Regions from separate parts of the Serratia sp. 2723 genome, predicted to be linked through region 2. Evidence: predicted binding sites of a transcription regulator. Region 2 holds the regulator's gene; the other holds the start of a gene.
What was found. Region 2 encodes ArgR, which controls arginine synthesis, uptake and breakdown. Its sites were predicted from a motif close to ANTGAATAAAAATACANT; they were not measured.
Positions count from the first base shown of each region.

Region 1 (16,313 bases), on a different contig from region 2:
ACGGGAAGAGAGCGAGAACAGACGGATAAAGCCACCCGCATGGCTGTGATCGTAAACTTCGTCTTCGCCAAAGGTCGCAAATTCTTCTGAGTACAGGCTGTTGGCCGATTTCTTCTGGATCGCCGTCACCTGACCTTTATACAGCTGCAATACCACTTCGCCGTTAACTTCTTCCGCCAGCGCTTGTGCGGAAGCCTGAATGGAACGACGCAGCGGAGCAAACCAGCGGCCATCGTAGACCACGTAGGACATTTCCAGGCCCAACTGCTCACGCCATTTAAAGCTATCACGATCCAGTACCAACTGCTCGATCCCGCGCAGTGCGGCAACCATGATGGTGCCTCCTGGGGTTTCATAGCAACCACGGGATTTGATGCCTACCAGGCGGTTTTCCACGATATCGATACGGCCCACGCCATGTTTGGCACCCAGCACGTTCAGGGCCTCCAGGCACTTGTACGGGCTCATCGCTTCACCGTTAACGGCCACCACGCAGCCTTTCTCTACGGTGACGGTCACCTGTTCTGGCTTGTCCGGTGCTTCCAACGGATCGACAGTCCAGACCCAGCAATCTTTGTTTGGCGCATTCCACGGGCTTTCCAGTACGCCGCCTTCGGTAGAGATGTGCCAGGCGTTTTCGTCACGGCTGTAGATCTTCTCCAACGAAGCGGTGGTTGGGATATTACGCTCTTTCAGGTAATCCAGCAGGGCCTCACGGGAACGCAGGTTCCACTCACGCCAAGGCGCAACGACCTTCAGATGAGGAGCCAGCGCGGTATAGGTGGTTTCGAAACGCACCTGATCGTTGCCTTTACCGGTTGCACCATGGCACAGCGCATCGGCACCCACTTTCAGCGCCAGCTCAACCTGGGCCTTGGCAATGATCGGCCGCGCCATTGAAGTCCCCAGCAGGTAGCTGCCTTCGTACAGTGCGCCGGTCTGTAGCACCGGATAAACGTAGTCACGGATAAACTCTTCACGCAGATCGACAACATGACACTCAGAGGCACCGGATTGCAGAGCTTTCTGCTCAACGCCTTCCAGATCGCCGCGCTCCTGGCCGATGTCCGCCACGAAGGCTACCACTTCACAGCCGCCGTAGTTCTCTTTCAGCCATGGAATGATGGCCGAAGTATCCAGACCGCCGGAGTACGCCAGAACGATTTTCTTGATGCCTTTGTTTTGCATTGTGTTATTCCTTTTTAATTCTAAATTTAAGCGAGGATCCGGGTGCCAATCGACACACCATTAAACAGAGCAGGGAGCTTTTCGGCATTACGCCAGCTGGCGATATCTACCGGGCGGCCAAGGGTACGTGCGGCATCCAGCGCCGCATTGACCTTCACCACCATACCATCGGTAATGATGCCTTGAGCAATCAGTTGCTCGGCTTTTTGTGCTGTCATTTCCGCGATGCGCTGCCCTTTGCCGTCGAGAATACCGCTAACGTCCGACAGCAGGATTAAATCCGCCCCCAGCGTGGCGGCCAGGGCCGTCGCAGCCTGATCGGCGTTTACGTTCATCAGTTGGCCTTCGGCAGTAATGCCGATGGAGCTGACCACCGGCAGGTAGCCAGCGCCCAACAAGGTATTGAGCAGCGCAGGCGTTCCTGGCACTGCATGGCCCACGTGGCCCAACGCCGGGTCCAGTTGTGTTACCGCAACGCTGCCGCCGTCTGCCAGGCTCAGGCCAACGGCATTAATTTTGTGCTTCACCGCCCAGGCCAGCAGGGTTTTATTGGCCGTTCCTGCCAGTGCGCCGGTGATGATGTCGATCTGATCGGCTGGAGTAACGCGCAGGCCGTTCTTCTTCACTACCGGCAGGGAGAGCTGTTTCATCAGCTCATCCACTACGCAACCACCGCCGTGAACGATCACCAGCGGGCGCTGATGTTCCTGGCGATAAACATCCAGCGCGGTAAACAAACGCTCCAGCGCTTCTTCGCTGTCCAGTAGCACGCCACCTAGTTTGATAATCAATGGATTCATTGCTGTTTACTCACGCTGATTTAAAGTAAGGATTGGGTTTCCGGGAAGCCGAAACGAATATTCATACACTGCACCGCCTGAGCTGCCGCACCTTTCAACAGGTTGTCTTCTGCGGCTACGGCGATCAGATGCTCGCCCTGCACGGCAAAGCCGATATCGCAGAACGGCAGGCCCACCACGGATTTCAGTGCTGGCACCCCTTGGTCATACAACCGCACCAACGGTTTGTCGTCATACGCCGCATGGTAAGCCGCTGCCACGTCTTGCGCGGTGACGCCCTTGTTCAGGCGGCAGGTGATGGTTTCCAGAATACCCCGAGGGAAGTTACCCAAGTGTGGCGTAAAGATAACTGGCACCCCAAGATGGGCAGCAATTTCTGGCTGATGACGATGATTGAACAGGCCGTAAGGTTGCAGGCTGACTTCACAGAAACTGGTCGTAACGCTGGCTTTACGCCCTGCACCGCTCACGCCGCTAACGGCGTTGATGACCGGCCATTGATCCAGGTTCAGTAATTGCTTGTCGAGCAGCGGTTTGAGCGCCAGCTGCGCCGCCGTTGGGTAGCAGCCCGGCACGGCAATCAACTGCGCCTGCTTGAGTTTTTCACTCTGCCACTCCGCCAGGCCGTAAACTGCCTGCGCCAGCCAGTCGGCATGCTGGTGTGTAAAACCATAATACTGTTGATAAAAATCAGCATCCTGCACGCGGAATGCGCCGGAGAGATCGAACACCACGCAACCCGCAGCCAGGAATGCTGGCGCGATGTCGTGGCTCACCTCATGGGCGGTCGCGAGGAAAACAACGTCGATGCCTTTGGCCGCTGCGGCAACATCAACCAGCGGCTGTAATGGCAGATCGACGATGCCTTTTAATTGAGGGTGCAGCTCGGAAAGCAATTTTCCTGCATCTGCACTTTGCGCTGAAACCGCTAAAGCGGTTATGTTCATGTGTGGGTGGCGATTCAGGTAAGCCGTGAGCTCTGCTCCGGCATAACCGCTGGCACCAACAATCAGCGTATTCAACATGTGGCCTTTCACCTTCTTGGCTAGCAATCTAAGAGTCACTGCGACCCTGGTAGCAGGGCTTGGTCGCGTTGTTGCGCGGTTCACCCACGTGGTTGAGCATGATGTTTTTATCAACATCCGGGTTACAGGTTCCCTTACGCTCTAGCTTACTGTATTTTTATTCAAAATAAATGCATGAATATTGATACTATCCTAACCAAAGGCTGTCAACAGTGAAGATGAAATTACCTCCATTTATTGAGCTGTACCGGGCGTTGATCGCCACTCCATCGATCAGCGCCACCGATGGCGCCCTCGATCAGAGTAATGAAGCATTAATCAACTTGCTGGCCGGCTGGTTCAACGATTTGGGCTTCCGCGTCGACGTGCAGCCCGTGCCGGACACCCGCAACAAATTCAACCTGCTGGCCAGCCTTGGCGAGGGCAGCGGTGGCCTACTGCTGGCGGGCCATACCGACACGGTGCCCTACGATCAGGGGCGCTGGACGCGAGATCCCTTTACCCTGACCGAGCACGACAACAAGCTGTACGGGCTGGGCACCGCCGACATGAAGGGCTTCTTCGCCTTTATCCTGGATGCGGTACGCGATATCGATGCCGGCAAGCTGACCAAGCCGCTGTACATTTTAGCTACCGCTGATGAAGAAACGACGATGGCTGGCGCACGTTACTTTGCAGCCTCCAGTAAAATCCGCCCGGACTTTGCCATCATCGGCGAGCCAACCTCGCTGCAACCAGTGCGCGCGCATAAAGGCCATATCTCCAGTGCGATCCGCATCGTCGGCCAGTCGGGCCATTCGAGCGATCCGGCACGCGGCGTCAATGCCATCGATCTGATGCATGAGTCCATCGGGCATCTGATGGCGTTGCGCAAAACGCTACAGGAGCGCTACAACAATCCGGCGTTCGCGGTGCCTTACCCCACCATGAACTTTGGCCATATCAGCGGCGGCGATGCGGCTAACCGTATCTGTGCCTGCTGTGAGCTGCATATGGATATCCGCCCGTTGCCCGGTATGACGCTGGACAACATCAACGAACTCCTGCATGAAGCGCTGGCTCCGGTAAGCCAACGTTGGCCGGGCCGCTTGACGATCGATGAGCTGCATCCGCCGATCCCAGGTTACGAATGCCCAACTGACCATCACATGGTGGCGGTGATTGAAAAACTGCTGGGTTCACGCACCGAAGTGGTCAACTACTGTACCGAAGCGCCGTTCGTCCAGGAAGTCTGCCCTACGCTGGTGCTCGGTCCAGGTTCGATCAACCAGGCGCATCAGCCGGATGAGTATCTGGACACCGCGTTTATTGAGCCAACGCGTAAACTGCTGGGTCAATTGGTCGACCATTTCTGCCGGCAATAAACCTTAATAACAACAGGGGAATGGGTTACCATCCCCTACCTCTTAAGAAGTAATAATTTATGCCGATAAGCCAGACTGATAACCGGCCGCGCGTAATTAAATTTCAGAAAATACGCCGAATTTGATGTTTTTTTGCTAAAAATAGTGTCAATTGATGATTGGACAGGCACGTGACCAGATAAAACCGGCGGTCTGCGTCGGCACGTGAAATTTACTTACAAGATGAAAAATCACGTACTCATCGTGTTCAGGTAGTGGCGAAAAACACCACGATCGGAGGATGATAAGTATGCAAAGAACTGGGTCAGGGATTATATGAACGAACAATATTCGGCAATGCGAAGTAATGTCAGTATGCTCGGCAAATTGCTAGGCGATACCATTAAAGAAGCGCTGGGCGAGCATATTCTCGATCGCGTTGAAACTATCCGTAAGCTTTCCAAATCCTCACGTGCCGGTAACGAGGCGCATCGTCAGGAGCTGCTCTCCACGCTGCAGAACCTGTCCAACGATGAGCTGTTGCCCGTTGCCCGCGCCTTCAGCCAATTCCTTAACCTGACCAACGTTGCCGAGCAATACCACAGCATCTCGCCGCACGGCGAAGCGGCCAGCAACCCGGAAGCCTTGGCGCAGTTGTTTACCAAGCTGAAAGACAACAAGCTGGATAACAAACAGCTGCAAAAGGCGGTGGACGACCTTTCCATCGAGCTGGTTCTGACCGCTCACCCAACGGAAATTACCCGCCGCACCCTGATCCACAAGCTGGTTGAGGTGAACACCTGCCTGAGCCAGTTGGACCATAACGATCTGGCCGACTACGAGCGCAATAAAATCATGCGCCGTCTGCGCCAACTGGTCGCACAGTCCTGGCATACCGACGAGATCCGCAAGAATCGCCCATCCCCGGTCGATGAAGCCAAATGGGGCTTTGCCGTGGTGGAAAACAGCCTGTGGGAAGGCGTACCGGCCTTCCTGCGCGAGTTCAACGAACAGCTGGAAAACTCCATCGATTACCGCCTGCCGGTGGAAGCCGTGCCTATCCGCTTCACCTCCTGGATGGGTGGCGACCGCGACGGCAACCCGAACGTGACCGCTGAAATCACCCGTCACGTACTGTTGCTAAGCCGCTGGAAGGCCTGCGATCTGTTCACCCGGGATATTCAGGTGCTGGTCTCCGAACTGTCGATGACCGAATGTACCCCGGAACTGCGGGAATTGGCCGGTGGTGACGAAGTACAAGAACCTTACCGCGAATTGATGAAGCAACTGCGCAGCCAGTTGATGAGCTCCCAAGCCTACCTTGAAGGCCGCCTGAAAGGCGAACGCGTGCTGCGTCCGCACGATCTGCTGGAAAATAACGAGCAGTTGTGGGAACCGCTATACGCCTGTTATCAATCTTTGGTGGCCTGTGGCATGAGCATTATCGCCAATGGCCAACTGCTGGACACCTTGCGCCGCGTACGCTGCTTTGGCGTACCGCTGGTGCGTATCGACGTGCGCCAGGAAAGCACCCGCCATACCGAAGCCATTGCCGAACTGACCCGCTATCTGGGCCTGGGGGATTATGAAAGCTGGTCAGAAACCGACAAGCAGGCGTTCCTGATCCGTGAGCTGAACTCCAAGCGTCCACTGGTGCCACTGAAGTGGGAGCCGAGTGCAGAGACGCAGGAAGTGCTGGAAACCTGCCAGGTGATCGCCGAAGCGCCACAAGGTTCGATCGCCGCCTACGTCATTTCCATGGCTCGCACCCCGTCCGACGTCTTGGCCGTACACCTGCTGCTGAAAGAAGCGGGTTGCCCATTTGCCCTGCCGGTCGCCCCACTATTTGAGACCCTGGACGATCTGAACAACGCCGACGACGTGATGACCCAGTTGCTGAACATCGACTGGTATCGCGGCTTTATTCAGGGCAAACAGATGGTCATGATCGGCTATTCCGACTCGGCAAAAGATGCTGGCGTGATGGCGGCCTCCTGGGCGCAATACCGCGCACAGGACGCACTGATCAAAACCTGTGAGAAGGCCGGAGTGGCGCTGACGCTGTTCCATGGCCGTGGTGGTTCGATTGGCCGTGGTGGCGCACCTGCCCACGCCGCTCTGCTGTCCCAACCACCAGGCAGCCTGAAAGGTGGCCTGCGCGTGACCGAACAGGGCGAGATGATCCGCTTTAAATTCGGCCTGCCAGAAGTCACCATCAGCAGCCTGGCGCTGTACGCCGGTGCGGTGTTAGAAGCCAACCTGCTGCCACCGCCGGAGCCTAAGCCAGAATGGCGCACGCTGATGGACGAACTGTCCGAAACCTCGTGCAACATGTATCGCGGCTACGTGCGTGAAAACCCAGAATTTGTGCCTTACTTCCGCGCCGCTACGCCAGAGCAGGAACTGGGGAAACTGCCATTGGGTTCACGCCCGGCCAAACGTCGCCCGAACGGCGGTGTTGAAAGCCTGCGTGCTATTCCGTGGATCTTCGCCTGGACACAGAACCGCCTGATGCTGCCAGCCTGGCTGGGTGCCGGTGCTGGCCTGCAAGAAGCGGTGAAAGCTGGCAAGCAGGACCAGTTGGAAGCCATGTGCCACAACTGGCCGTTCTTCTCTACCCGTATCGCGATGCTGGAGATGGTTTACGCCAAAGCCGACCTGTGGCTGGCGGAATACTACGATCAGCGTCTGGTGGACAAGTCCCTGTGGCCGCTCGGCCAGCAGCTACGCGATCAATTGGCCAGCGATATCAAGGCGGTGCTGACCATCGCCAACGACGATCACCTGATGGAAGACCTGCCGTGGATCGCCGAATCTATCGCGTTGCGCAACGTCTACACCGACCCGCTTAACGTGTTGCAGGCCGAGCTGCTGCACCGTTCGCGCCAGCAGGAGCAACCGGATGCTCGCGTTGAGCAGGCTCTAATGGTCACTATCGCTGGCGTGGCGGCCGGGATGCGCAACACCGGCTAATATTGCTTCACCATTTGCTGCAAGCACCGATGCGATCGGCGTCGGTGCTTATTCTCCCCCCGGTTATCCCCATTCTAATCTGCGGATTTTTGTCCCATCGGTCACTCACGGCGGGTTATCAATGCTATTATTGCTGACACTCATTTTGAGTCCATGCTCCGTTTGGCCGCACCTTTTGCGTTGATTATGCGATGAATTCAGTCAGGAAGAGATAAAAGATGGGCGATAAGACCAATGTCACTGAAACAGATTTCGTTGATCGTTTAATCCAGGAATGGTTAGACACGGTACCCACTTTAGATTTGTCTGGCCTGCCGGTGATCGCCAGGATCGTACGCATGAGCCACTATATCTCGCAGTTTGTCGATGCCAACTTCGCGCGCTATAACCTGACGATTGGTGAATTCGAAGTGCTGGCCGCCCTGGCCCGCAACCCCGACCGCCAGCTTTCTCCCAAAGATCTGCAAGAGAAAATCCTGATTTCCTCTGGTGGCTTATCCAACCGGATTAATCGCCTGGAAAATAAAAAGTATATTGTCCGCATGCCCGATCCTTCAGACCGGCGTGGCGTGATTGTTAAGATCACGCCGGAAGGCCGGAAATTAACCCTGGAAACGGTAGAAACCCATGTGGCAATCGAAAAAGCCTTGATCCAGGGGCTGGACGAGGAAGATCAAAACCAGTTGGCGGAGCTACTGAAAAAATTGATCCTCTCGCAAAAATCACAGCTGAACGAAAAAACCAAATCGGCCTGATGTCGTTAGCCAGAATTGTCTCCCCCCTTTCCCTCCCCCCAAAGGGCAAGAGTTTTGGCGGCGCTCTTACTTGACTCGTCCCGGATCACCAGGGTTGTTGTCCTGAATGGCGAGCACCAAATGTGATTTCACTCTACCTCCTTGTTTTCGGCTACCGAGGCGGCTTGTGAACGATTACCGATTGAAAACGCACATCGGTTGGGAACAGGATCCGCGCATCCCGGCGGAATCGTTCTGCCTGCGCGAAATGCTGCTGATGCTGCAATATCTGTATCAGGCTGGCATAGACGTTCTTGTCAATGCGGCGCCCAAGATAGGATTCGGCCCACTGACATTAGTAATAATTAAGCATAATGGTGGCAGAGCTTTGATAAGATCCTGGCGCGTCAATCGTTCCGTTTACATGTGCTTTAAGGAGCAGTTGCCCATACGAACCCCGCCCTACAACCTTCGACGTTGATGTCATTGAATACCCATTCATTGTGAGTTCAATCGGCTTCCCCCCAAGCTTGGGGTTTGACGTGAGTAACGAAGCACCAATAGAGGCACCATCGGCACCGGCACCGCTGCACGAGAACCATCCTGATACGCTCCCGTCGGGTATCGACTGCCCAGGTGCTACCGTCCCCAGATTGATCTCGGAACCAAGCGAAATCGTACACTGCGTGTCTGGCTTCGAGAAGAGACCACAGGTAGTGTTAGGCGCTAGAACCGCGACCCCCGCACTAGCAGCAGGCAACGCGCCGAAACCCACACATAGCGTACCCCATGCCGCATCTTTCATCTCTTCAACGGACGCTATTGGTACAGAGGCTCCTCCCGACATGGAGAACTTGCTAACATAAGCCTGGTACGCACTTTCCCAGCTAGTATTGGCCCTAACTTTGATTGATATATCGTGCACACTCGAAGCGGTGCCGTTACATGTCCCGCCAGCGTCACAGAGTTTGCCGATCGGGCCAAGACCAGATCGGGGGTAAAACCCGACATAACACTCACTCGCGTTGTTGGCGCATGTTACGTCCCCTGGAACCGGTAGCGAGTCATCAACGATACTCCATTTATAGATGAACCACACTTTGGAATCTCTTATTTCCGTCTTTATTGGTTCCCCCCACGAGGAATACGCCCATGCACCAGGCAGTGAGAGTAGTAACAGGAGGGGGATCAGCAGCGTTCTATACATATTTAACACCCGCGATTAAAATAAAACCCGTGCAATCCTTGGCTTGCTGCCTGCAAAGGGTTGCTTGTTCAGTTAACCCAGCATATTTCATAGGGATCCCCCTCGACAGCTGCATATTCGGGCTGCCGCCATTCGACGTTTTACTCATAGTCCAGCCTAAAAGTGGCAATACCGGTAAATACCCCACGGCCAATGGCTTTGTTGTTTATCGCCTCCGGTTCGCCGCGTACATAGGCCTGTAGGTTAATCACGTTATTGCCGTCTCTGAGCGGGTAGGCATTCGTCTGTTGATTCAGCGGTAGCGGCTGACCTTGCGGCGTTTCCATGCCGATAGCTATGCCGGTCACCGAGTTAACGCCGTCTAGAGCCAGCAACCCAGGCAGAGCGGTGCTTGCCGGGCCGCTGAAGGTGATCTTCAGCATGTTGTTCAAGCTGACGTCACAATCCATCAGATGCAACTGAAACAACTTGCCTTGAGTGCGGCTATTGAGGTACAGGTATTTGTCGATCACCGTACCAAAATCCAACAGAATATTTTCATCCTCGGGCAGCAGGGTGCAAGGCTCCGCCACCAGCTCACCTCGATACTGCACGTTGACCCCCGCAGTGGGGGCCGCCAGGGCTGCACTCAACGGCCCCATTCCAAAACCTGCCAACAACCAGCACGCCAATTTTGTCATGCTTATTTCTCCTACGGATATTCAAGCTGCAAAGTCGCCCCAGCGGTAAAGATCCCTTCCTGCAACGTCACCCCGGCCTTTTTCACCGGCATGGCAATAAACTGTGACGACTTTTGGGAGGAAGGAATGGCCAACGTGCTGCCCACGTCAAACGGAGTCATAGTTCCGCTCTTTTGCTGCTGTAGCCGAATACCAAGCTGTGGAATATTGCTCTGCACCGCCGCGTTATCAAACGTGGTAACCACCCCCAGATAACGCAACAGCATGTCGGTGCTCGCACCTGCGCATTCGTATATCAACTCAAATGGCTGCTGGTAGTTCTCGCCGTCAACTTTGCTGACCCCAATCTTGCCAAAATCAATCTCTACCGCCTGACCCCCATTGATAGTACAAGGCGGTACCGACACCTCTACCTTGATCTCCACAATCTGGGTAACCGCGCCGACAACCAACGGCATCGCAGCCAATAGACCGCAAAACACCTTTACCCCCACGCTGGCTCTGTCATTCATACCCCGCCCCTTCAGTCATAGCTCAGGTGAAAGTCCACCACGGCCCGGTAGCTGCCCGCTATCAGGTTGGCTAGCGTCCGCTCCGGTGCAACGGTGTAGATCAGGGTGTTCTGGCCTGGCGCCAGCAACAAGGGTTGGCCCCAACTGCCCAGCCGCACATCCTGCCCCCGATCGTTTGCCATCCGTAGCCCCATGCCGGATACGCCCTGCGCCTTCACCAACTGCGGATTATCGGCATCGCGGGTCGCCTTGAAACTCACAGACACTGCTGGCTGATTGTCAGCCCAGGTCAACCCACCGGTACGGACGTCCCCGCTACCGGCAGGACTGCGCAAGCAGTCCTTCAGGCGCAGCTCGAACGCCACAGGCTCACCGCGATCCCCCACCTGCCACAGACGACCGGTTCCGGTCTCACCCAGTTGAATATCCTGGCGTGCGCTATCCATCTCCAGCCTGCAGGCACTCTCGGTCAGCGCCCCCTGTACCGACAGCGTGCCGTTTGCGCCGTCTACCGCCCTGTTATCTGCCGCCTGTGAAGACGGCAGCAACAGCATGGCGGTAGCCAAACTTACGGGCACGCTCATCGCCAACGCCACCAAGCTGCCGTAATAGCGCAGTTCGGTCAGCCAATACGCACGGTTTTTGTTCCCTGTCATGTTGTTCTCCTGCTCCATGGTGCCAATCCGCTGATATCTCACGCTCAATCTCGTGGTGTTTGAGCGTGCCTTATGCGCCTTTCTTCTCCGGCACCAACGTGCAGGCACTTCCACCGCAGCTAAAACTCAGCTGCGGCCGACCACCGTAGTCGTTGATATAGGTCAGCACCGGGTTGTTGCCCACGCTGGTCACGCCCACGGTCAACGGCAAGTTGCCTTTTGGCGGCACCATCATCGGTTCAAAACCTTTTACCCCAGCCCCGTCCTTTTTACTGCTGGCGTCCACCAGCGTGACATAGTACGGCGTTGGGTTGTGCACCACGTACTTGTCACCCTGGCGGGTCAACGTTATCTGCTCCTGTGGCGGAGCCGCATTCCTGTCCATGGCGATCGCCGCCGGGCGATAAAACAGTTTGATACGCGTCTGCAGGGCAATTTGCAGCGTATTTGCCTTGTTGCTCTTCGGCGGAATTTCCCGCAGGTTGAAGTAGTACACGGTCTCACGGTCCTGCGGCAACAACTTAACCGCTGGCAGCGCCTGGATTTTCACCTGGCTCGGCTTGCCCGGTTCGATGCGCTGTACCGGTGGTAGTACGGTCAGCGGGCTCTGGATTTTGTTGCCTTGCTCATCCTCAATCCACCCCTGTGCCAGATAGGGCAGTTGCTTGTTTTGGTTGCTGACGTTCAGGCTGACCGAGTTCTGGCTACCCTCAAAAATGACCCGCGTACGATCCAGCGCAATAGCCGCCTGAGCCTGCTGACTGGCCAGCGAGGCCAATAGGGTAGCGGCCACTGCCGCCGATTTCAGGGTGTTGCTTCGCATAGACATTACGACTCCATCGTGTGGATTTAGGGTCAATTCACTGTTGCACATGGCTTCTTCCTGGCCCTCACGGGCTCTCAAAATGGGGGTAAAAATGCTTTCATTACTCAGCTACAGCGGCAGTATCCGGCCCTGATTTAACTGACGCCGTTTCCTGCGGAGTACCCGCTTTCGATTCTTTATCGTTAGATATCAACACTGGGCTACTTAATGGGCGACAAGGCAGCAATAAGGTGTTCAACAGCATGTCCACCAACAACGGTGTCGGCATCTGCACTGCACATTGCGCACTCCCATTCCAGTACACCGTCATGATTTCACCCGCTTTAAGGCCACTCAGATAAACGCCGCCGCCATCATTCACAATGCCGGTTTCCTGCTTACGGGTGTTCATCACCGTAGCTCCAAGCGGCGGCTCACTGCCATCGGCCAGCTTAATGACCGCCATTGCCTTCTCACCGGCAATCACATCAAACCGGCGGTAGCCAATGGCCCCCTCTGTCAGCGTGGCCTGCACCACCGAGTTGCTGGCTTCAGCGTTGTTGCCAAGCTTGTTCAGGTCAATGCTGGCCTTGTTGCGGTAGTAGCTGTTGACGTCACCGAGCACCACTTTGCCCCAGGCGTTGGTATTGCTGGTGCTGCCGTAGCCGCGCACCGGCACATCTGGCACTCCATCGGTGTCAATCAGCATTCGCGTGCCACCCTGCACCCCTACGCGGTGGATGGCCCCACCTTCCGGCGTCAGCGTCATCCCGCCCTGGGCATTCATGCCAAACGCACTGTAACGCCCTTCCTGATAGCTGGTATTGGCGCTCAGGCGAGCCATATTGCCTTCATGGGTGTAATAGCCACTCAGGTTGGCCCCTGTGCGAGAATGGCCAGCACTGAGCTGATAGGTATTGTGCTCATCAACCCGGTCGTAATACCCCACCCGATGGGTGATGTCGTCGCGATTCACCGTCGTGTTGTAACTCAACGTAGAACGGTCACCCCAAGGCATCGACAAAGACAGGTACGCCCCGTCATCTTTGGTGCCGTTATATTCATTGCGGTACGCCGACAAAGACAGACTCAGGTTGCGGAACCTGCCGAGGTCGAAATAGCGTGACATCGTCAGGTTGTAACGGTTATTGGCCGGGCGATCCCAGAACGTCTCATGGCTATAGTTGAGGTAGGTACTCAGCCCCAACTCGCGGAAATGCTTATTAAACGTGATGGTGTACATCTCTTTACCGTTGCCGGTACGAGTGCCGTAATAACGTGCATCCAGGTACTCACTCATGCTCATGAAGTTCTGTTCTGAGAAGCGATAACCCGCAAAGGTCACCTGGCTGTCGTACTCATCAAAATCCTTCGAATAGCTAAGACGGTATGAACCGCCGCTGAGCGTGCCACCGGCCTGTGGCAAGCGCGCCCGTGACTGGGTGGCATCAACAGACAGCGCCCCCAGCGCCATCAGGTCACGCCCGATACCCACCGACACCGCGTTATAATCACCCCCTGCCAGCCCACCGCCATACAGCGACCAGCCGTTGCTCACGCCCCAGGAGAATTCCCCGGTACCAAACAGCGGGCCACGCGAATGGTGCTGCCAATCTGACGGCTTGCCCGTAGCCAGCTTGAAACGCACCGAGCCTGGACGCGTCAGATACGGGATGCTGGCGGTGTTCATCACGAACTCCTGCACGCTGCCATCCTGCTCTTCCACCTTCACCTTCAGCTCACCACTCACCGCATCACTAATGTCCTGAATACGGAACGGCCCGGATGCCACCTGGGTCTCATACAGCACCCGCCCCTGCTGACTGATAGTCACCTTGGCGTTGGTTTTCGCTACCCCCGTCACTTCCGGTGCGTAACCGCGCAGGCTTGGCGGCAACATGCTGTCATCCGACACCAGGCTTACCCCCATAAAGCGGAAGCTGTCGAACATGCCGGAATCCAGGTTGTTCTCCCCCAGCGTCAGCTTCGAGCGCAGTGTCGGGATGGCGCGATAGGCGTAATAGCGGCTCCAGTCCAACTGTGTGTCTGTGGAGCGGCCCGATGCCGTTTGATGATTGATGTTGGCCTGCCAGTCTGCCCGTAAACGCCAAACCCCCAAGTTAGCCCCGGCCGTGCCGTTGCCACTCAAGTTGTAACTGCTCGCCCCTTGCTTCAACTGCTTTTGCGTTTGCATATTAAGGTTGTAATCCAGCAGCAGCCCTGGGATCCCCTCATCCCAGCGGGATGGCGGATCCCAGTCCTCCGAAGTGAACTCCAGATAGGCCTGGGGGATATTCAAATACAACGCCGAGGTGGATAAATCTCCACGCACTTCCATTCCCTCCAGGCTGGACTCATCCAGGCACTCGTCCTGATGCCACCACCGGAGCTCTTGCATCACCCCTTCTTTCAGCCCCAACTGCTCCACCAGAGCTTTATTTACACAGGCACGGCTACCCTTTGGCTCATCCTCTGGTGCATAAAATGGGATTGCCTGTTCCGGCAAATCGTTTTTATTGATGTGTACCGCCATGCCATACGTGCCCGGCATGATGTAGCCACCACGAGAGAACTGGCTCAAATCGATATTCTGGCGATCTTTCACATCCAGAACATCGGTATTGAACTGGATTTCTTCGGCGGCAAACACCACCATTGACGATGTCCCTAGCGCCAGGGAAATCCAGAGCCCCAGCACCTGAAAACGACCCAACTTCCCAGTCGGTGACAATTCCATATCCCTAGCCTTTTATTAATGTCTTTTCACAATGGCGGTGTATTACGGCGTTTAGAAGTAATCCAATTTAAACCGGATAGATGAAAAATAATCCCCAGCTTTCAAGACATGGTTATTAGCAACCAGTTTCATGGTGTAGTTAAGCCGCATGGTGCCGGGAACAATATTATTCATAGGCAGAGGATCCCCTGGGGTGGCTGAGCGCCCTCCAGGTTCGTTAATTTGCAGAGCTACCCCGGATGCTTCCCCGTGTACACCAAATAATTCACCCTCGGCATCACCATCAAAAGTCACCTGAAAGTGTTTCCAATCGGGTAATTTATTACCACCACGTTCTAATTCACAATTCACCAGTTCAATGGCAAAAGGTTTACTCCGGCCATGGCCATCGCGAATAATATCTGCCAAGGGTACAACGCCAAGATCAATGGTTTGATCGCGACTCTCTACGGCAATTGCACAGGCTGTATCAATAATGGCTCCTTGCATATTGACCCGCCCCCATCCTTGGATGGTACCCTCCGCCTGGGGAGAAAAAGGAATCATGAGAAATATGCAAGAAAACACTACCGCAATATTATTGACGTTCAGCATGGTTATGATCCTTATTCCACTTCGCGCCCATGAAAAGCATGCGGATTTCTCCGCATGCAAAACACGTCACTCCAACAAGGGGATCAGTGCTTATTGATAGGCCAAGGTGAAACCGACAACCGCCTGGAATTCGCCTTCGGTGATGACAGCAGAAGCGCCGTTGCCCTGCATATAAGCAGCAAAGTTCAGGCTATTCTTACCATTTTGCAGCAGTTGAGCTCTGGAGGCTTTGCCCAGTTCAATGACTTTACCTGAACCATCAGTAATAGCGACGCTGGCACCTTTCGCCGTGCCAGTAACACCCAGCAGGCCATTATCAGCACTAGACTCCATGCCGGTGAAAGTTACGGATACTTTATTGTTATCCTTTTCACCAAGTTCGCAATTTTCCAAGTCTATGGAGAAATTACGCGGATTTGATTGACCACCGCCTTTCAGGGCTACGTTAGAAACTTGCCCCAGCTCAATCGTCTGGTCGATGCTGTCAGGGGTAATAGAGCATGGCGCATCAATAATAGAACCGGTAAAAGTCACTTTACCGTGACCCTGATCTTTGGTTGCCGCGTGAGCCACAGAAGATACACCCAGAACGATGACTGCTGCCATCATGATTTTGTTCAGTTTCATGCAAAAAATCCTTATAAAAAAGTTCCATATATTTCAGTGTTGATAGATGCGAAATCCATATTTTTATCGACGACGCTCTGAAAATTGCTTCTCTTATGCTTATGGAAAAACCAGCAAAAACATAAGGAACCACAAGAAGCCGTGAGTCTGTCGATGAGGAGCATTGTAATGTAAAAATAAACTAAACAGATCTTTATATCGAAAAATTACAATAAATTAGATGAATTAACTAAAATAACCATAATTATATGATATTAATATTATCTGAATGAGGTTTGGCGGGGATGCAAAGAGATTAACTTCGATTCTAATAGTCACAGAAAGCCTGCAATAGCTCGACTAGCATAATAGATATCGATGTTACCCCTTTGATGAGAGTTATTTGTTTTACATCATTGGCAAAGTGATTCGCCATTCTCCAGAACCCAAAAA
Region 1 is NZ_JBNDIN010000011.1:150,018-166,330, reverse strand. Features, by position in the region: gene ABIE29_RS17155 (argininosuccinate synthase) at 1-1,188, opposite strand, end outside; gene argB (acetylglutamate kinase) at 1,215-1,988, opposite strand; gene argC (N-acetyl-gamma-glutamyl-phosphate reductase) at 2,009-3,013, opposite strand; gene argE (acetylornithine deacetylase) at 3,232-4,377, shown strand; gene ppc (phosphoenolpyruvate carboxylase) at 4,693-7,329, shown strand; gene ABIE29_RS17130 (MarR family winged helix-turn-helix transcriptional regulator) at 7,548-8,084, shown strand; gene ABIE29_RS17125 (fimbrial protein) at 9,411-9,950, opposite strand; gene ABIE29_RS17120 (fimbrial protein) at 9,962-10,462, opposite strand; gene ABIE29_RS17115 (fimbrial protein) at 10,474-11,118, opposite strand; gene ABIE29_RS17110 (fimbria/pilus periplasmic chaperone) at 11,189-11,941, opposite strand; gene ABIE29_RS17105 (outer membrane usher protein) at 12,045-14,660, opposite strand; gene ABIE29_RS17100 (fimbrial protein) at 14,712-15,206, opposite strand; gene ABIE29_RS17095 (fimbrial protein) at 15,345-15,881, opposite strand.
Region 1: the regulator ArgR is predicted to act here: its motif matches at 3,162-3,179, upstream of argC (N-acetyl-gamma-glutamyl-phosphate reductase).

Region 2 (16,313 bases):
TGCAAATCCTTTGCCGGAGGTGCTGCAGCCTGCAGTGGAGAAAGTGGCGGACAAGGTGGTAGAGAAAACGACGGTTGCGCCAGCATTGGTGCCACCGCCAGTGGAAGAGAAACCGTTGGGCGAAACCCTGAAAGCGCTGTTTGCCAAACCGTTGCTGCCGGATCTGCCAGAAATTCGTCTGCCGCTTGATATTAGCGTTGAGGATATTAGCGGCGAGCAACTGCATCTGACCGGGGACACAGAGGTATCGATCACCCGCTTGCAGCTACAGGCCAGCACCAAAGATCAGCATATTCAGCTAGATCGCTTCGACGTGAGATCGCCACAAGGTATGCTTTCCGCCAAAGGGCAGGCAACGCTGACCGGTAGTTGGCCGGTGGAGATGGTGGCCAACAGCACGCTGAATATCGATCCATTGAAAGGCGAGAAGGTGAAGCTGAATGTGACGGGTGGCCTGCGTGAAGAGCTGAAAGTGGCGCTTAATCTGTCTGGCCCCGTTGGTGCGCAGCTGGATGTGCAAACCCAGCTGGCAGAGGTGGGTTTACCCTTGGCGCTGACGCTGCAAAGCAAACAGCTGAAATGGCCGCTGACCGGCGAGGCGCAGTATCAGGTTAATGACTTCCGCCTGCGCTTTAACGGCAAGGCCGCAGATTATGCGCTCTCTACCCGTGCCAATTTCAAAGGCCAGGATCTGCCACCGGCAGTGCTACAGCTTGATGGTAAAGGTAATCTTGAACAGTTCAGACTCGAGCGCCTGCGGTTGGTTGCGCTGGAGGGGAACACCGATCTGACGGCGTTGGTGGACTGGAGCAAAGCGATCAGCTGGACGTCACAGCTGACGCTGTCGGGTATTAATACCGCCAAGCAATGGCCGGAATGGCCGGCGCGGTTGGAAGGGAAAATCACCACCCGTGGCAGCCTGCATGGCGGCAGTTGGCAATTACAGGTGCCGGTGCTGCAGCTCGACGGCAATGTAAAACAAAACAAGGTATCGGCGCGAGGCTCTCTGCGTGGCAATGCGGCCGGGCAGTGGGCGATCCCCGGTATCGATCTGGCCTTAGGGCGCAATACGCTCAGCGTTAAAGGCCAGTTGGATGAGAAGAGCTGGGTGCTGGATGCCAATGTTGATGCAGCGCATCTCGACGGTGCTTTACCGGGGCTTGCCGGCAATGTCCGTGGGCAGTTGAAGCTGCGCGGTAATCTGCAGGCACCGCAGCTGTTGGCAGACCTGACCGCGACAGGCTTGCAATGGCAGGCGTTGCATATCAATCGGGTGAAGATTGACGGCGATGTCCGTTCCAGCGATCAGATCCAGGGGCAACTGGCGGTACGGGTTGAACAGTTGAAACAGGATGCATTGCAGATCAATCTGTTGACGTTGGATGCCAGAGGCAACGAGCGCCAGCACCGGCTGCAAGTGAATATCGACGGCAAGCCGGTTTCCGGGCAATTGGCCCTGGAGGGCAGCTTTGATCGTCAGCAACAGCGCTGGCGAGGCAACCTGAACAACACTCGCTTTGATACACCGGTGGGTGAATGGCGTCTTAGCCGTGCCATTGCGTTGGATTACCTGAACACGCAACAGAAGGTCAGCGTAGGACCGCATTGCTGGGTGAACCCGAATGCCGAGCTGTGCGTACCTAAAACCATCGAGGCGGGGGCCAGCGGCCAGGCTAGTGTGGTACTCAACCGCTTCGACCTGGCAATGATCAAACCGTTCCTGGGGCCGGATACCGCCATGAACGGGGTCTTTAGCGGCCGAGCTGACGTGAGTTGGCAACCGGGTGGCGCATTGCCACAGGCGAAGGTTTCACTGGTGGGCAAAGGGGTAAAAGTGGTGCAGCAGGTGCAGGGCAGCGCATTGCCGATCGCTTTTGACACGCTGAACCTCAATGCGGGTCTGAACAATGGCCGGGCGCAGGCAGACTGGCTGATCAAGCTGACCAATAACGGCCAGTTTAACGGCAACGTTCAGATCGCCGATCCGCAGGTGCGTCGTGCCATCAGCGGCAACGTAAATATCACCAATGTGTCGCTGGCGCTGCTTAACCCGATTTTGACGCAGGGCGAAAAAGCCGCGGGGATGCTGAATGCCAACCTGCAATTAGGCGGCAATGCGCAGAACCCGCTAGTGTTTGGCCGTCTGGCGCTGGATAAGGTGGCGATCGCTGGCCACTGGATGCCGTTCGATATGACCGAAGGCCGCCTGGCGCTGAACTTCAATGGGATGACCTCGACCCTGGAAGGGTTGCTGGCGACCACGCATGGGCAGCTCAATCTGGCCGGGGATGCCGACTGGCGGGATATCAATGCCTGGCGTGCACGTATTGCCGCCAAGGGCGATCGGTTGCGGGTGACCCTGCCACCAATGGTACGTATTGATGTTTCACCGGATGTGGTGTTTGAAGCCACGCCGCAGCTGTTCTCACTCGACGGTAGCGTGGCTATTCCTTGGGCTCGCATCACGGTGCAGGAACTGCCAGAAAGCGCAGTCGGGGTTTCTCCTGATGAAGTGATGCTGGATAACCAGCTCAAGCCGATCCAACCGGCGACAGCAGGGATCCCAATCAACAGCAATCTGACGATCCGTGTGGGTAACGACGTGCGTCTGGATGCATTTGGCCTGAAAGCCAGACTGCGTGGCGACCTGCGTGTGGCACAGGATCGCAATGGTCTGGGGGTGCATGGCCAAATTAATATTCCATCGGGGCGTTTCCATGCTTATGGGCAGGATCTGCTGGTGCGCAAAGGCCAACTGATATTCTCTGGGCCACCGGATCAACCGCTGCTGAATATCGAGGCGATCCGTAATCCGGATGCTACGGAAAATGACGTGACCGCCGGTGTCCGCGTGACCGGCATGGCCGATGCGCCAAGGCTGGAAGTGTTCTCTGATCCGGCCATGTCTCAGCAAGAAGCGCTGTCTTACCTGCTGCGCGGCCAGGGATTAGGGGCTGGCGGTGCCGATGGCAATGCCATGACCTCAATGTTAATTGGTATGGGGGTTGCACAAAGTGGTCAACTTGTGGGTAAAATCGGCGAGGCGTTTGGCGTAAGTAATCTGGCCCTGGATACCGAGGGAGTTGGTGACAGCTCTCAGGTAGTGGTGAGCGGCTATGTCCTCCCTGGCTTACAAGTAAAATATGGGGTGGGGATCTTCGACTCATTGGCCACGCTGACGTTGCGATACCGCCTGATGCCTAGGTTGTATCTGGAAGCGGTGTCTGGTCTAGACCAGGCACTGGATGTGCTCTATCAGTTTGAGTTTTAGCTATGCGAATAATTGTCTACGGCAGTTTACGACGCAAACAGGGAAACAGCCATTGGATGACCAACGCCCAATGGTTGGGTGAACATGAGTTAGAAGGCTACCAGCTTTATAATCTGGGCCACTACCCGGCTGCGATCCCTGGAGAGGGCACGGTACACTGCGAAGTGTATCGTATTAACTCATCGATTCTGGCCGAGCTGGACGAGTTGAAAAGCAATACCAAAGACTACAAGCGCGAGCTGATCCGCACGCCTTATGGCAGTGCGTGGATCTACCTGTATAGACACAGTGTGGATGGTTTCCCGCGGATTGAAAGCGGTGACTGGCTCAAGCGTCTTGACGAAAAGCAGTAAAAAAAACACCGCTCATCTGGGCGGTGTTTTTTCATCAGAAATTCGGGCAGCGCATTACTTCTTGGCGCGCTCGAAAGAGGCAACGATCTCAGCTTTGGCTGCGGCAGCGTCTGCCCAACCTTCCACTTTCACCCATTTACCTTTTTCCAGATCTTTGTAGTGTTCAAAGAAGTGGCTGATCTGCGCTTTCAGCAGTTCTGGCAGGTCGTTCACATCTTTAATGTGATCGTACTCTTTGGTCAGTTTGCTGTGCGGTACGGCAATCAGTTTTGCATCTTCACCGGCTTCATCGGTCATTTTCAGCACGCCAACTGGGCGGCAGCGGATCACTGAGCCCGGTTGCAGTGGGTATGGGGTTGGCACCAACACGTCTACCGGATCACCATCCAGTGACAGGGTATGGTTGATGTAACCGTAGTTGCACGGGTAGAACATCGCCGTGGACATGAAACGGTCAACGAACAGCGAGCCGGTTTCTTTGTCGATTTCGTATTTGATTGGATCGGCGTTAGCCGGGATTTCGATAACTACGTAGATGTCTTCTGGCAGGTCTTTGCCAGCAGGGACCAGGTTCAAGCTCATGTCGGTTTCCTTTAATCAAACCAGAAATGGAGTGGCGGCTATTATAGCGGAGTCTTTTGTGATTTCCCGCCCTTTTCATCATTGAGCTACTGCCTGGTCGATAACAGCAACTTTTCCAGATTAATCCCTTAATGATTGAAGTTTACTCCTCGGCTGCCGATAACTTCCCCAAATAATAATGGTCCAGTAGCTAGCTGACCCTGTCTTTTTGCCTCCTCTACATCTGATGCCACTTATTTTCTAAAGCCGGGAAACACTCATGTTAAAGAAGATCACCGTTAAGGCCGGGCTGATTGCCCTGTTGAGCCTGATGACGTTGCTGTTGATTGTTGTCAGCATCATCGGGGTTAAAGCCATTAACGAAGGAACGCGTTCGCTACAGACTCTGAACCAGATCCTGGGGGAAGAACTGGGTTCGTTGGCCAACAGCTCCAATTTGGCGCTACGGGCCAGAACGGCTGCTTCGCTTGCAGTACGCCAGCGCGAGATTGGTCAGATTGAGGTTGCTGACGCCTCGGTGGGGCGCATTTATGGCTATCTGGAACAGTCGAAAAAGGAAATGGCGCGCTTTGTCGATGTGGGAACAGTGACCGAACGGGGTCGCCAATTCTCTTTGCGGATGCAGGCGAGCTATCGTGCCTATCTGGAACAGGGCATTGCGCCCATGGCGGCGGCGATCAAGGCGGGGAAGTTGGATGACTATTATGCCATTCAAGAAAATCATATCTCCAGGCTGAGCATTGCTTTTGAAGCCGATCTTAGTGAATTCCGCGCGTTTGCCATGGATATTGGCCAGCAGCGTGCGCATGAGGCAGAAAGTAATGCCAGCACCAAGATTATCCTGATTGTCGTGGCTGGGCTGCTCAGCGTGTTACTGGCGGTGCTGGCCTGGTTTGCTATGCGCGTGATCTTGCTGCGCCCGTTAGATGAGTCGATCGTCCAATTGGAGCATATCGCCGCCGGGGATCTGACCCACGATATCAGCGGTGAGGGCGAGACCGAAATGGGGCGCTTGGTACGCGCGATGCAACGTATGCAGCAATCGCTGGTGATGTCGGTCAGTAAAGTCCGCGATGCCAGCAGCCAGATCGATACCGGTTCCCGCGAGTTGGCTGCGGGCAACGTTCATCTGGCGCAGCGTACGGAGGAATCGGCCGCTTCGCTGGAGCAAACCGCCGCCAGCATGGAGCAGTTGACCTCTACGGTGAAAATGAATGCTGAAAACTGCGAACAGGCTAACCAGTTGGCACTGAGCGTCTCCGATATTGCCGAGCAGGGCAGTGACGTGGTCAGCCAGGTGATGAGCAAGATGCAGGCCATTACCGACAGCTCCCGACGCATCGCCGACATCATCAGCGTGATGGACGGGATCTCCTTCCAGACCAATATCCTGGCGCTCAACGCGGCGGTAGAGGCGGCACGTGCCGGTGAACAAGGCCGTGGTTTTGCCGTGGTGGCCGGTGAGGTACGCAGCCTGGCTCAACGTAGTGCGCAATCGGCCAAAGAGATCAAAGGGCTGATCGAAGTTTCACAACACCGCGTGCGGGAAGGTGAACAGATGGCGGCAACGGCGGCGAAGACCATGAACGGAATAACCGGTGAAGTCGGGCGCGTCACGGCGCTGATGCGTGAAATCTCGGCGGCCACTCGCGAACAAAGCAGTGGTATCGAGCAGGTCAACCTGGCGGTAGTGCAAATGGATCAGGTGGCACAGCAGAATGCGGCGCTGGTGGAAGAGTCTGCGGCGGCAACGCGCTCTTTGGAAGAGCAGGCGCAGCTATTGGCACAGAGTATGGCTGTGTTCAAACTGTGATGTGAAGGGGCGGCACGCCGCCCCTTTTATCTCGTTACTGGTCCGGGAAATCAGCAATAAAGCGTTCGGCGTCTTCTACCATCGATTTGGTTCCGACGAAGAATGGCGCACGCTGGTGCAGTTGCTCCGGCACGATATCCAGAATGCGGTTTTTGCCATCGCTGGCTTTACCCCCGGCCTGTTCCGCCAGGAACGCCATCGGGTTGCATTCATACAGCAGACGCAGCTTACCCTTTGGGTGGCTGGCGGTGCTTGGATAGATATAGATGCCGCCTTTGAGCAGGTTACGGTGGAAGTCGGCAACCAGTGAACCGATATAGCGTGAGGTATAAGGGCGCTGGGTGGCTTCATCCTGCTCTTGGCAGTATTTGATGTATTTCTTCACCCCGAGCGGGAACTTGATGTAGTTACCTTCGTTGATGGAATACATATTGGCTTTTTCCGGGAAGCGCACTTTCTCGTGGGAGAGGCAGAACACCCCCAGAGACGGATCGTAGGTAAAGGCATGTACGCCATAACCGGTGGTGTATACCAGCATGGTGGAAGAGCCATAAACCACATAACCGGCCGCTACCTGGGCATGGCCAGGCTGCAGGAAATCTTCTTCGGTGACTGGCGTGCCAATCGGAGTGATGCGGCGATAGATAGAGAAGATCGTCCCGACCGAGACGTTCACATCAATGTTGGACGAGCCGTCCAACGGATCCATTAGCACCACATACTTGCCATTCTCAGCTCGCTCGCCGTCGAAAATCACGATCTCGTCTTCTTCTTCCGAAGCGATGCCCGCTACTTCACCACGAGCCTTCAACGCGGCTTTCAGCTTTTCGTTCGCGAACAGGTCCAGTTTCATCTGAACTTCGCCCTGAACGTTGGAAATGCCGTTAGCCCCCAAGATATCAACTAAACCCGCCTTGTTGATATCACGGTGAATGATTTTGGCACCCAGTTTAATGGCTGAAAGTAATGAAGTCAGCTCACCGGTGGCGTGAGAGAAGTCGTGTTGTTTCTCGACGATAAATTCGCCTAACGTTTTCATGACACAATCCCTGAATCTACGGATGGATAGCGGCTTGTTAACATACCGCCAACGTTTTCGTCAGCAGTGTAGCCCAAAGCAACTTGCGATTCATAGGCAAATCCATTTCTTCTGAGCGATTCTGAGCGCTAGAATAGGCAGCAAATCGATGCACTAAAATGAGAAACCTAATGCGCATACATATTCTTGGGATCTGCGGCACCTTTATGGGGGGGCTAGCCATGTTGGCTCGTTCACTGGGGCACGAGGTGACCGGTTCAGATGCCAACGTCTATCCTCCGATGAGCACCTTACTGGAAAAGCAAGGGATCGAACTGATCCAGGGCTACGATCCTGCCCAATTGGATCCGGCTCCGGATCTGGTGATTATCGGCAATGCCATGAGCCGTGGTAATCCTTGCGTAGAAGCGGTGCTGGAACAGAGCATTCCTTACATGTCTGGCCCTCAGTGGCTGCATGATTATGTCCTGCGCGATCGCTGGGTGCTGGCAGTAGCGGGAACACACGGTAAGACCACCACCGCCGGAATGGCGACCTGGATCCTGGAAGCCTGTGGCTATCAGCCGGGCTTTGTGATTGGCGGCGTACCGGGCAATTTCGATGTCTCGGCCCGTCTTGGCGGCAGCCCGTTCTTTGTCATCGAAGCCGATGAGTATGACTGTGCCTTCTTCGACAAACGCTCCAAGTTTGTTCACTACTGCCCGCGCACGCTGATCATGAACAACCTCGAGTTCGATCATGCCGATATCTTTGACGATCTGAAAGCCATCCAGAAGCAGTTCCATCATCTGGTGCGCCTGGTGCCGGGCCAAGGCAAGATTATCCTGCCGGAAAACGACACCCATCTGAAACAGGTGATGGCGATGGGATGCTGGAGCGAACAGGAATGGGTTGGGGAAGGGGGCGCGTGGCGCGCGCACAAACTGGCGACGGATGCCAGCCATTACGAAGTGTTCCTCAACGGCGAAAAGGTGGGCGAGGTTAACTGGGCGCTGGTGGGCGAACACAACATGCATAACGGCCTGATGGCGATCGCCGCCACCCGCCATGTTGGCGTACAGCCAGCCGATGCCTGCCGAGCGCTGGGTGACTTTATCAATGCCCGCCGCCGTCTGGAATTGCGCGGTGAAGCCAATGGCGTCACGGTGTATGACGACTTTGCCCATCATCCGACCGCCATTCTGGCCACCTTGGCGGCGCTGCGTGGCAAAGTGGGCGGCACCGCGCGCATTCTGGCCGTGCTGGAGCCTCGTTCCAATACCATGAAAATGGGGATCAGTAAAAACGATCTGGCCCCGTCACTGGGCCGTGCTGACGAAGTGTTCTTGTTCCAGCCTCACCACATTCCGTGGCAGGTAGCGGAAGTTGCTGAAGCTTGCGTCCAGCCTGCGCACTGGAGTGCCGATCTGGATACGCTGGTGGAGATGATCGTGAAAACCGCACAGCCGGGTGACCATATTCTGGTGATGAGCAACGGCGGATTTGGCGGCATTCATGACAAGCTGCTGGCGGGGCTGGCTAACAAGGCCGAACCGAAAGAAACCTACTGACATTAGCTAAACGGGAGCTGCATGCGGCTCCCGTTGTAATATTAAGGCCGCTGAGCGGCCTTTTTTACACCCATAAAAAAGCCCTCGCGAGCGAGGGCAATGGGGTTCGTCGGATAGGACGACGACAATTTCCGAGGATATAACGTTTACCTGAGAACTCGGCAGTGGCAGTGACGAGGGTAGTCAGTTCAGTAAGCGCGACCTCGGTTTTTTACTTGTAGATTTCAGCCGTTGCGTGCCAGTTGCCATTTTCATAGGCTTCGATCACTCGGTAGGCTTTGGCCCCTTGCTGGTCCGCTTTATCAGACAGCGCCTGACGGATATCAGAAGGTGCGCCACCCACGCCGCTAGCGGTAATGGTGCCGACAGACTGCAGATTGCTGGCTTGGGCATCAGTGACCAGGTTAGCCGCAGAAGCACCGAAAGAAACGGCAGACAGCAGGCTAAGTGCAACGAGAGTCGTTTTCATGTTCATGATACTTGGATCCTTAATCGTTCAGAGATAACGGCCTGGAAGGGCTTTACAGCGTTTTTTATACTTGAAGGCGGTTATCTACTTGGGTTTTTACCAGAGAGTTGTCGTGCAATGCTCAAATAATATCTTGTACTTATTTGTAAATCTCGGCGGTAGCGTGGTAGTTGCCTTCGTTACGAGCTTCGATCACGCGGTAAGCGGTCGCGCCTTGGGCATCGGCTTTAGCAGACAGTGCCTGACGGATATCAGAAGGAGCTGCACCGACGCCGCTTACGGTGATGGTACCGGCAGACTGCAGTTTTTCAGCCTGGGAAGCATCGATGGATTGTGCTGCAAATGCGCCGAAAGACAGCATGGACAGCAGGCTGATTGTTGCTACGGTAGCTTTAATTTTCATGATTTATCCTCTTCGTATTCTTTTATCAGTTCCAATGAACTGTGATTTACGTCACGGAAATGAGTATACATCTAGTAACGGCAAATATTAATAGCTGACTAACAGTTTCTAGTGAAACTTTATTGGGGTGGGCGTTACTTTTAATAACCTTATGGAATAAAAAACGGCGATAAAATGCGCTTTTGATGTTAAATTTTTGTAATTTCAATGAGCTAAGTGTTTTTGACTAAAAGTGCGGAAACTTCCAGTCACTATCACCAGTCACCCAGAAATGTCTTTGAAATGTGCTGTCGGTCGGCTTATTAGCAGTTTTAAACGTGGTAGGCAGCGCAGAAGAAGTAAATGAAGGGTTAATTAATAAAGGATGCACCGCCCGTGACAGAAAGCCGCAGGCGGTACTGAATGCATCAAAGTTCCTGTTCGAACAAGGAGAGAATGGCTTCAAACAGTTGGCGTGCGGTAAAGGAGCTGGCCGGAGTGACAAAAATAGTGTCGTCACCGGCAATGGTGCCCAGGATCCCTTCGGATTTGCCCAGCGAGTCCAACAGGCGGGCAATCAGCTGCGCCGCACCAGGGCTGGTATGGATCACCACCACCGCGTCGTTATGGTCCACGTCCAGCACCAGATTCTTGAGCGGGCTGGTGGTGGTTGGGACACCGAGTTCGGCCGGGAGGCAGTACACCATCTCCATCTTTGCATTACGCGTGCGCACCGCCCCGAACTTGGTCAGCATGCGTGATACCTTGGACTGGTTAATGTTCTCGAAGCCTTCTTCTTGCAGCGCCAAAACGATCTCGCCTTGAGAACTGAATTTTTCTTCTTTCAATAACGCTTTAAACGCCTTGATCAGATCTTCCTGCTTTGCGGGATTACGCATTTTGCACCGTGGAATGTTGGTAATAGAGCTGATTATTATGCATATAAATGCATTTTTATGCAATGTGGGGCTGTCTGGAAAATTAAAAATGCCCAGACAGAAAGGCAAGAGCGCAATTTTAACAAAATCCGTTGCTCATGAATATGCCCTTTTGGTGCGGGAAGCGAGCCAGCTCTCCGGTAACGAAAATGTTATTAAAATGATGTTGTTCTGATGTTACGTAAGGGTGTAATGTAACCGCCGGTTAACGTGATCGTGAAAAGCTTGGCACTATTTTCGATTAGTGTGCGCTATGCCCTTAATGCATAAGCTATTTACTTTAAAATGCTCGCAACATCGGCCATTTTATTGCGTCAGATCTAAAACCGACTGTTAAGAGGTTGTTTTTAAAGGCGTGATAAATTAAGGTCCGTGACCAAAGAATTCACGGCGCTTTTATATTTAAGACAATAAAGGAGTATAGGATGAAAGTTGCAGTTCTCGGTGCTGCTGGCGGTATTGGCCAGGCCCTCGCCCTTCTACTCAAGACCCAGCTTCCTTCAGGTTCTGAACTCTCCCTCTACGACATTGCCCCTGTTACCCCAGGCGTTGCCGTTGACTTAAGCCACATCCCAACCGCAGTTAAAATCAAAGGCTTCAGTGGCGAAGATGCGACCCCTGCGCTGCATGGTGCGGACGTGGTGCTGATTTCTGCTGGCGTTGCGCGTAAACCAGGGATGGATCGTTCCGATCTGTTCAACGTTAACGCTGGCATCGTACGCAACCTGATCGAGCAAGTGGCCAAAACCTGCCCGAAAGCCTGCATCGGTATCATCACCAACCCGGTGAATACCACGGTGGCCATTGCGGCAGAAGTGTTGAAGAAAGCGGGTGTGTACGACAAAAACAAACTGTTTGGTATCACATCGCTGGATATCATCCGTTCCAACACCTTCGTTGCGGAACTGAAAGGCAAACAACCGGAAGAACTGAACGTACCGGTGATTGGCGGCCACTCAGGCGTGACCATCTTGCCTTTGCTGTCGCAGATCCCAGGCGTAAGCTTTAGCGATCAGGAAGTGGCTGATCTGACCAAACGTATCCAGAATGCGGGTACCGAAGTGGTTGAAGCCAAAGCCGGTGGCGGTTCTGCAACCCTGTCTATGGGCCAGGCTGCTGCACGTTTTGGCCTGTCTCTGGTGCGTGCGCTGAGCGGTGAGAAAGGCGTCGTTGAATGTGCCTATGTTGAAGGGGATGGCAAATATGCCCGCTTCTTTGCACAGCCACTGCTATTGGGTAAAAACGGTATCGAAGAGCGTAAAGACATCGGTACCCTGAGCGCCTTCGAGCAAAAAGCGCTGAGCGAAATGCTGGACGTACTGCACAAAGATATCGAACTGGGCGAGAAGTTTATCAACAGCTGATCTCTCAGTATGTGATGTTTTGATAAGCCGCCGGGCCGAATCCGGCGGCTTTCTTATGTTTATCATGATTTGATTCGACTTTTCCGATCTCGCAGATGATGGGTAAGCGGATCAAAATACCTGCTCGGCCAGATCTCTGCCGGATGCACGTTCAGTGCGTCAGCAATCAACCATTCTCCCTTTGGCCAAGGACGTGACAGCGCGTTGGCCAACGTCGAAGAACTTAGCCCTGCCTCTCGTGACACCGCTGCCAGAGTGGTACCTCTCTTCTTCAAAGCCGCGATGACGTCTGCTGGATGCCAATCTGGGTCCCGTGAATTCATATTTTCATTCCTTTTTTGATTAGAGAAAGTTCTGTTAGTGGTATAACTAACAGGTAAGTATTAATCGTTTGAACAACGTGAAGCGTTTATTCAGAAACTAGGATACCACCAAGTTTCCAGAAAATACCTTATGGTTTCTGAAAAATTTGTCTTGCCACACTATTGTCCCGAGATCATGGCTATGAAAAACGAGTGGTTTGCTGCCAAGGAGTTGATAGGCATCGCAGGATTACCGTCCTCTACACAGGGAATCAATCTGATGGCCCGGCGCGAAAATTGGCTCAGCCGTCGCCGCAAAGGCGTTCAAGGCAAGGCGCTGGAATACCATTTTGACAGCTTGCCTACCGGCGTCAAAAACCTGCTGGTATTGCGTGAAGAGCCTGCGGTCTATGAGGCCGGGCGTCAGGACTCGCTGGCGGTGTGGATCGAATACTATTACCACCTTTCAGACAGTGAGCGTGGCAAAGTGATGGCGTTTTTGATGCGTGAAGGTATGGATAGCCTGCTGACCTGGATTGCTGAAAAAAATAAGCAGTGAGCCATTCCCTAACTGACCTGCGCTACATAAGGGGCCGCATTGAACCGCGCCCGATTAGCCATATGCGGCTCCCACCAAGCTGCTTTCTGCGTTGCTTCAGTGTTTCCCTTCCTTTGTTTGGTAAATATTTCTTGAGTATTGCGCCAGTTTTTTGGTTATTGGCAACGGCCTGGTTAATGTTATAACTAGCTTATTGGCATTAGTTGTTCATGCAACTGGAAGGTCTGATAAGTCAGTTAGGGACAACGCCGAGATCAAGGAGGGGGAATGGACAAGGAATGGTTTACCGCCAACGAACTGAAAGGGAAGGGGGAATTGGGCAACTCCCCGCAAGGGATCAATAAGCGGGCACGTGAGAAAAACTGGCGATGGCAGCGGCGTTTTGGCAAGCAGGGGGTGACTAAGGAGTATCATATCAGCAGCCTGCCCCTCTCGACCCAAAACGAGTTGTATCCCCAGAGCTACCCCCTTGCCGCAGAGGAACCGGCGGCTTATACCGTCGCCCGTGATGGCGATCCCTGGCTACGTTTGCAGAGCTATCTGGCAGGTATGAAACCAGACGAATACGCGGTTTTATTGACTTTTCTGGCGGCGAAGGGGGCTGCGGGGCTACTGGATCTCATTAGCAAGGCAAATAAATAGGCCCGCAACGCAGGCCTATTTGAATATTTGGAAACTTAAGTTTCTTAAAAGTCTCGTTGAACCGCCAGATGCGCTAATCCTTCCAGTGCGGTTCGATAAGGAGAGTCGGGCAAAATCTGCAATGCGGCGATCGCCTTGTCCGCTTCTTCTTCTGCGCGCTGACGTGTATAGGTGAGTGAACCACACTCCTGCATGGTAGCCAGAACCGGCTCCAGCAGATGGCGGCCATTCCCCTGTTCAATCGCGCCACGGATCATCGCAGACTGTTCGGCATTGCCATTATGCATCGCATGCAACAACGGCAGCGTCGGCTTGCCCTCGTTCAAGTCATCGCCGGTATTTTTACCCAGGGTCACGCCGTCTGCACTGTAGTCCAGCAGATCGTCGATCAGTTGGAATGCCGTGCCAAGATAGCGGCCATAGTCTTGCAGCGCCTGCTCTTCGGCCGGTTTGGCTTCGGAGAGGATGGCTGATGACTGGGCCGCCGCCTCAAACAGACGAGCGGTTTTGCTGTAGATGACCCGCATATAGTTTTCTTCACTGATGTTCGGATCGTTGACGTTCATCAACTGCAGCACTTCACCTTCGGCGATCACGTTGACCGCTTCGGACATCACTGCTAACACGCGCAGCGATTCCAGGCTGGTCATCATCTGGAAAGCACGTGTATAAATGAAATCGCCCACCAACACGCTGGCGGCATTGCCAAACGCCGCGTTGGCGGTCGCCTTGCCACGACGCATGTCGGACTCATCCACCACGTCATCATGCAGCAGGGTCGCGGTATGAATGAACTCTATCAGGGCAGCGACGGCAATGTGTTTATCGCCTTGATAGTGCAAGGCCCGTGCCGCCAGAACGGCGATCATTGGGCGAATGCGCTTACCGCCACCGCTGATAATGTAATAGCCAAGTTGATTGATGAGCGTGACATCGGAATTCAACTGTTCGAGAATTGTTGCGTTCACGGCCGCCATATCTTGCGCGGTTAACTCAGTAATTTGTTCTAGGTTCATTGTATTTTTTTCAGCTGTGTTTCTGTTGACCGCGATGAGAACGCTGCTCACATCGGTACATGGCGGTAACTGTCCTGTTGATTGTACTTGAAAATCGGCCCAGATAAACGTTGTGAGAGAAACTGTGTTTTTTTTCTTCTTTTTTCACCTTCTGGCCCTAATCTGCTCTTGTCATATGCGGGATTATTGCGTAGAATTCGCGCCCTATTGTGAATATTTATAGCGCGCTCTGTACTGAACAGTTGGGCACGCGGAAAGCGGAGTTTTATATGTACGCGGTTTTCCAAAGTGGTGGTAAACAACACCGAGTAAGCGAAGGTCAGACCGTTCGCTTGGAAAAGCTGGACATCGCAACTGGTGAAGCGGTTGAGTTTGACCAGATTCTGATGATCGCTAATGGCGAAGATATCAAAATCGGCGTTCCTTTCGTCGATGGCGGTAAGATCAAAGCTGAAGTGGTTGCTCACGGTCGTGGCGAAAAGATCAAGATTGTTAAGTTTCGTCGTCGTAAGCACTATCGTAAGCAGCAAGGTCACCGTCAGTGGTTCACTGATGTTAAAATCACCGGCATCAGCGCTTAAGTTAGGAGAGCGGATTAATGGCACACAAAAAGGCTGGCGGCTCGACTCGTAACGGTCGCGATTCAGAAGCTAAACGTCTGGGCGTAAAACGCTTTGGCGGCGAAGCAGTACTGGCAGGCAGCATCATCGTTCGTCAGCGCGGCACCAAATTCCACGCTGGTACCAACGTGGGTTGCGGCAAAGACCACACTCTGTTTGCTTTGAAAGACGGTAAAGTCAAATTCGAAGTTAAAGGCCCGAGCAATCGTAAATTTATCAGCATCGAAGCTGAATAATTTTTCGAGCCTTACGAAATAGATGTTAAGCCCCGCAATTCGTTGCGGGGCTTTTTACATTTATAGCTTGCTTGTGCTTGGTGGCACAACGCGCAGACAGTGAGAAGATGGACAAAAAACAGCAGGCTGGTGTTGGTATTTTTCTGGCGGTTACCACAGCGGTTTGCTGGGGCGCGCTGCCTATCGCAATGAAAGAAGTGCTGGAAGTGATGGAGCCGTTTACCATCGTCTGGTATCGCTTTACGATTGCCGCCATCGGCCTGGGGATGATCCTGGCAGTGCGCGGGCGTTTACCCCCGGTAAAAATGTTCCGTCAACCCCGCTGGTTGCTGTTGCTGGCGATCGCTACTGCCGGGTTGTTGGGCAACTTTGTCTTCTTCAGCTCTTCGCTGCAATATTTGAGTCCGACGGCCTCGCAGGTTATCGGCCAACTCTCGCCGGTGGGCATGATGTTCGCCAGCGTAGTGATCCTGAAAGAAAGGATGCGTATCACTCAGGTGATTGGCGCTCTGATGCTGATCTGCGGGCTGATGCTGTTTTTCAACGTCAGCCTGATCGAGATCTTCACTCAGTTCACAGACTACACGCTCGGTGTGTTGTTGGGCGTGTGTGCGGCCATGGTTTGGGTGACCTATGGCGTGGCGCAGAAAGTATTACTGCGTCGATTGGCCTCACCGCAGATCCTGGTATTGTTGTACACTTTATGTGCGATCGCGTTATTTCCGCTTGCGAAGCCAGCGGTGATTTTCCAGCTCAGCGGCTGGCAATTAGCCTGCCTGCTGTTCTGTGGTGCTAACACGCTGATTGGTTATGGTGCGCTGGCGGAAGCGATGGCGCGCTGGCAGGCGGCCCAGGTGAGTGCGTTAATCACGCTGACTCCCCTGTTTACCCTGCTGTTTTCAGATTTATTGGCGCTGGCCTGGCCACAGGTATTTATGGCCCCGGCATTGAATGTCGTTGGCTATATAGGTGCTTTTGTGGTGGTTGCAGGCGCCATGTTTTCCGCAATTGGTCACCGTTGGTGGCCGCGACGGGCAGAAACCAACCTGGTTGCTTCTTTGAAGCGGCCCGGTGAATGAGTTACGGAGACGGTAAATGAAGTTTGTAGATGAAGCAGCGATCCTGGTCGTGGCAGGTGATGGCGGTAATGGTTGCGTCAGCTTCCGCCGCGAAAAAT
Region 2 is NZ_JBNDIN010000001.1:114,750-131,062, forward strand. Features, by position in the region: gene tamB (autotransporter assembly complex protein TamB) at 1-3,271, shown strand, start outside; gene ABIE29_RS00540 (gamma-glutamylcyclotransferase family protein) at 3,274-3,624, shown strand; gene ppa (inorganic diphosphatase) at 3,679-4,206, opposite strand; gene ABIE29_RS00550 (methyl-accepting chemotaxis protein) at 4,466-6,019, shown strand; gene fbp (class 1 fructose-bisphosphatase) at 6,054-7,058, opposite strand; gene mpl (UDP-N-acetylmuramate:L-alanyl-gamma-D-glutamyl-meso-diaminopimelate ligase) at 7,229-8,608, shown strand; gene yhcN (peroxide/acid stress response protein YhcN) at 8,820-9,083, opposite strand; gene yhcN (peroxide/acid stress response protein YhcN) at 9,217-9,480, opposite strand; gene argR (transcriptional regulator ArgR) at 9,888-10,358, opposite strand; gene ABIE29_RS00580 (hypothetical protein) at 10,396-10,572, shown strand; gene mdh (malate dehydrogenase) at 10,823-11,761, shown strand; gene ABIE29_RS00590 (helix-turn-helix domain-containing protein) at 11,824-12,084, opposite strand; gene ABIE29_RS00595 (DNA-binding protein) at 12,266-12,622, shown strand; gene ABIE29_RS00600 (DNA-binding protein) at 12,890-13,264, shown strand; gene ispB (octaprenyl diphosphate synthase) at 13,309-14,280, opposite strand; gene rplU (50S ribosomal protein L21) at 14,550-14,861, shown strand; gene rpmA (50S ribosomal protein L27) at 14,879-15,136, shown strand; gene ABIE29_RS00620 (DMT family transporter) at 15,244-16,215, shown strand; gene cgtA (Obg family GTPase CgtA) at 16,232-16,313, shown strand, end outside.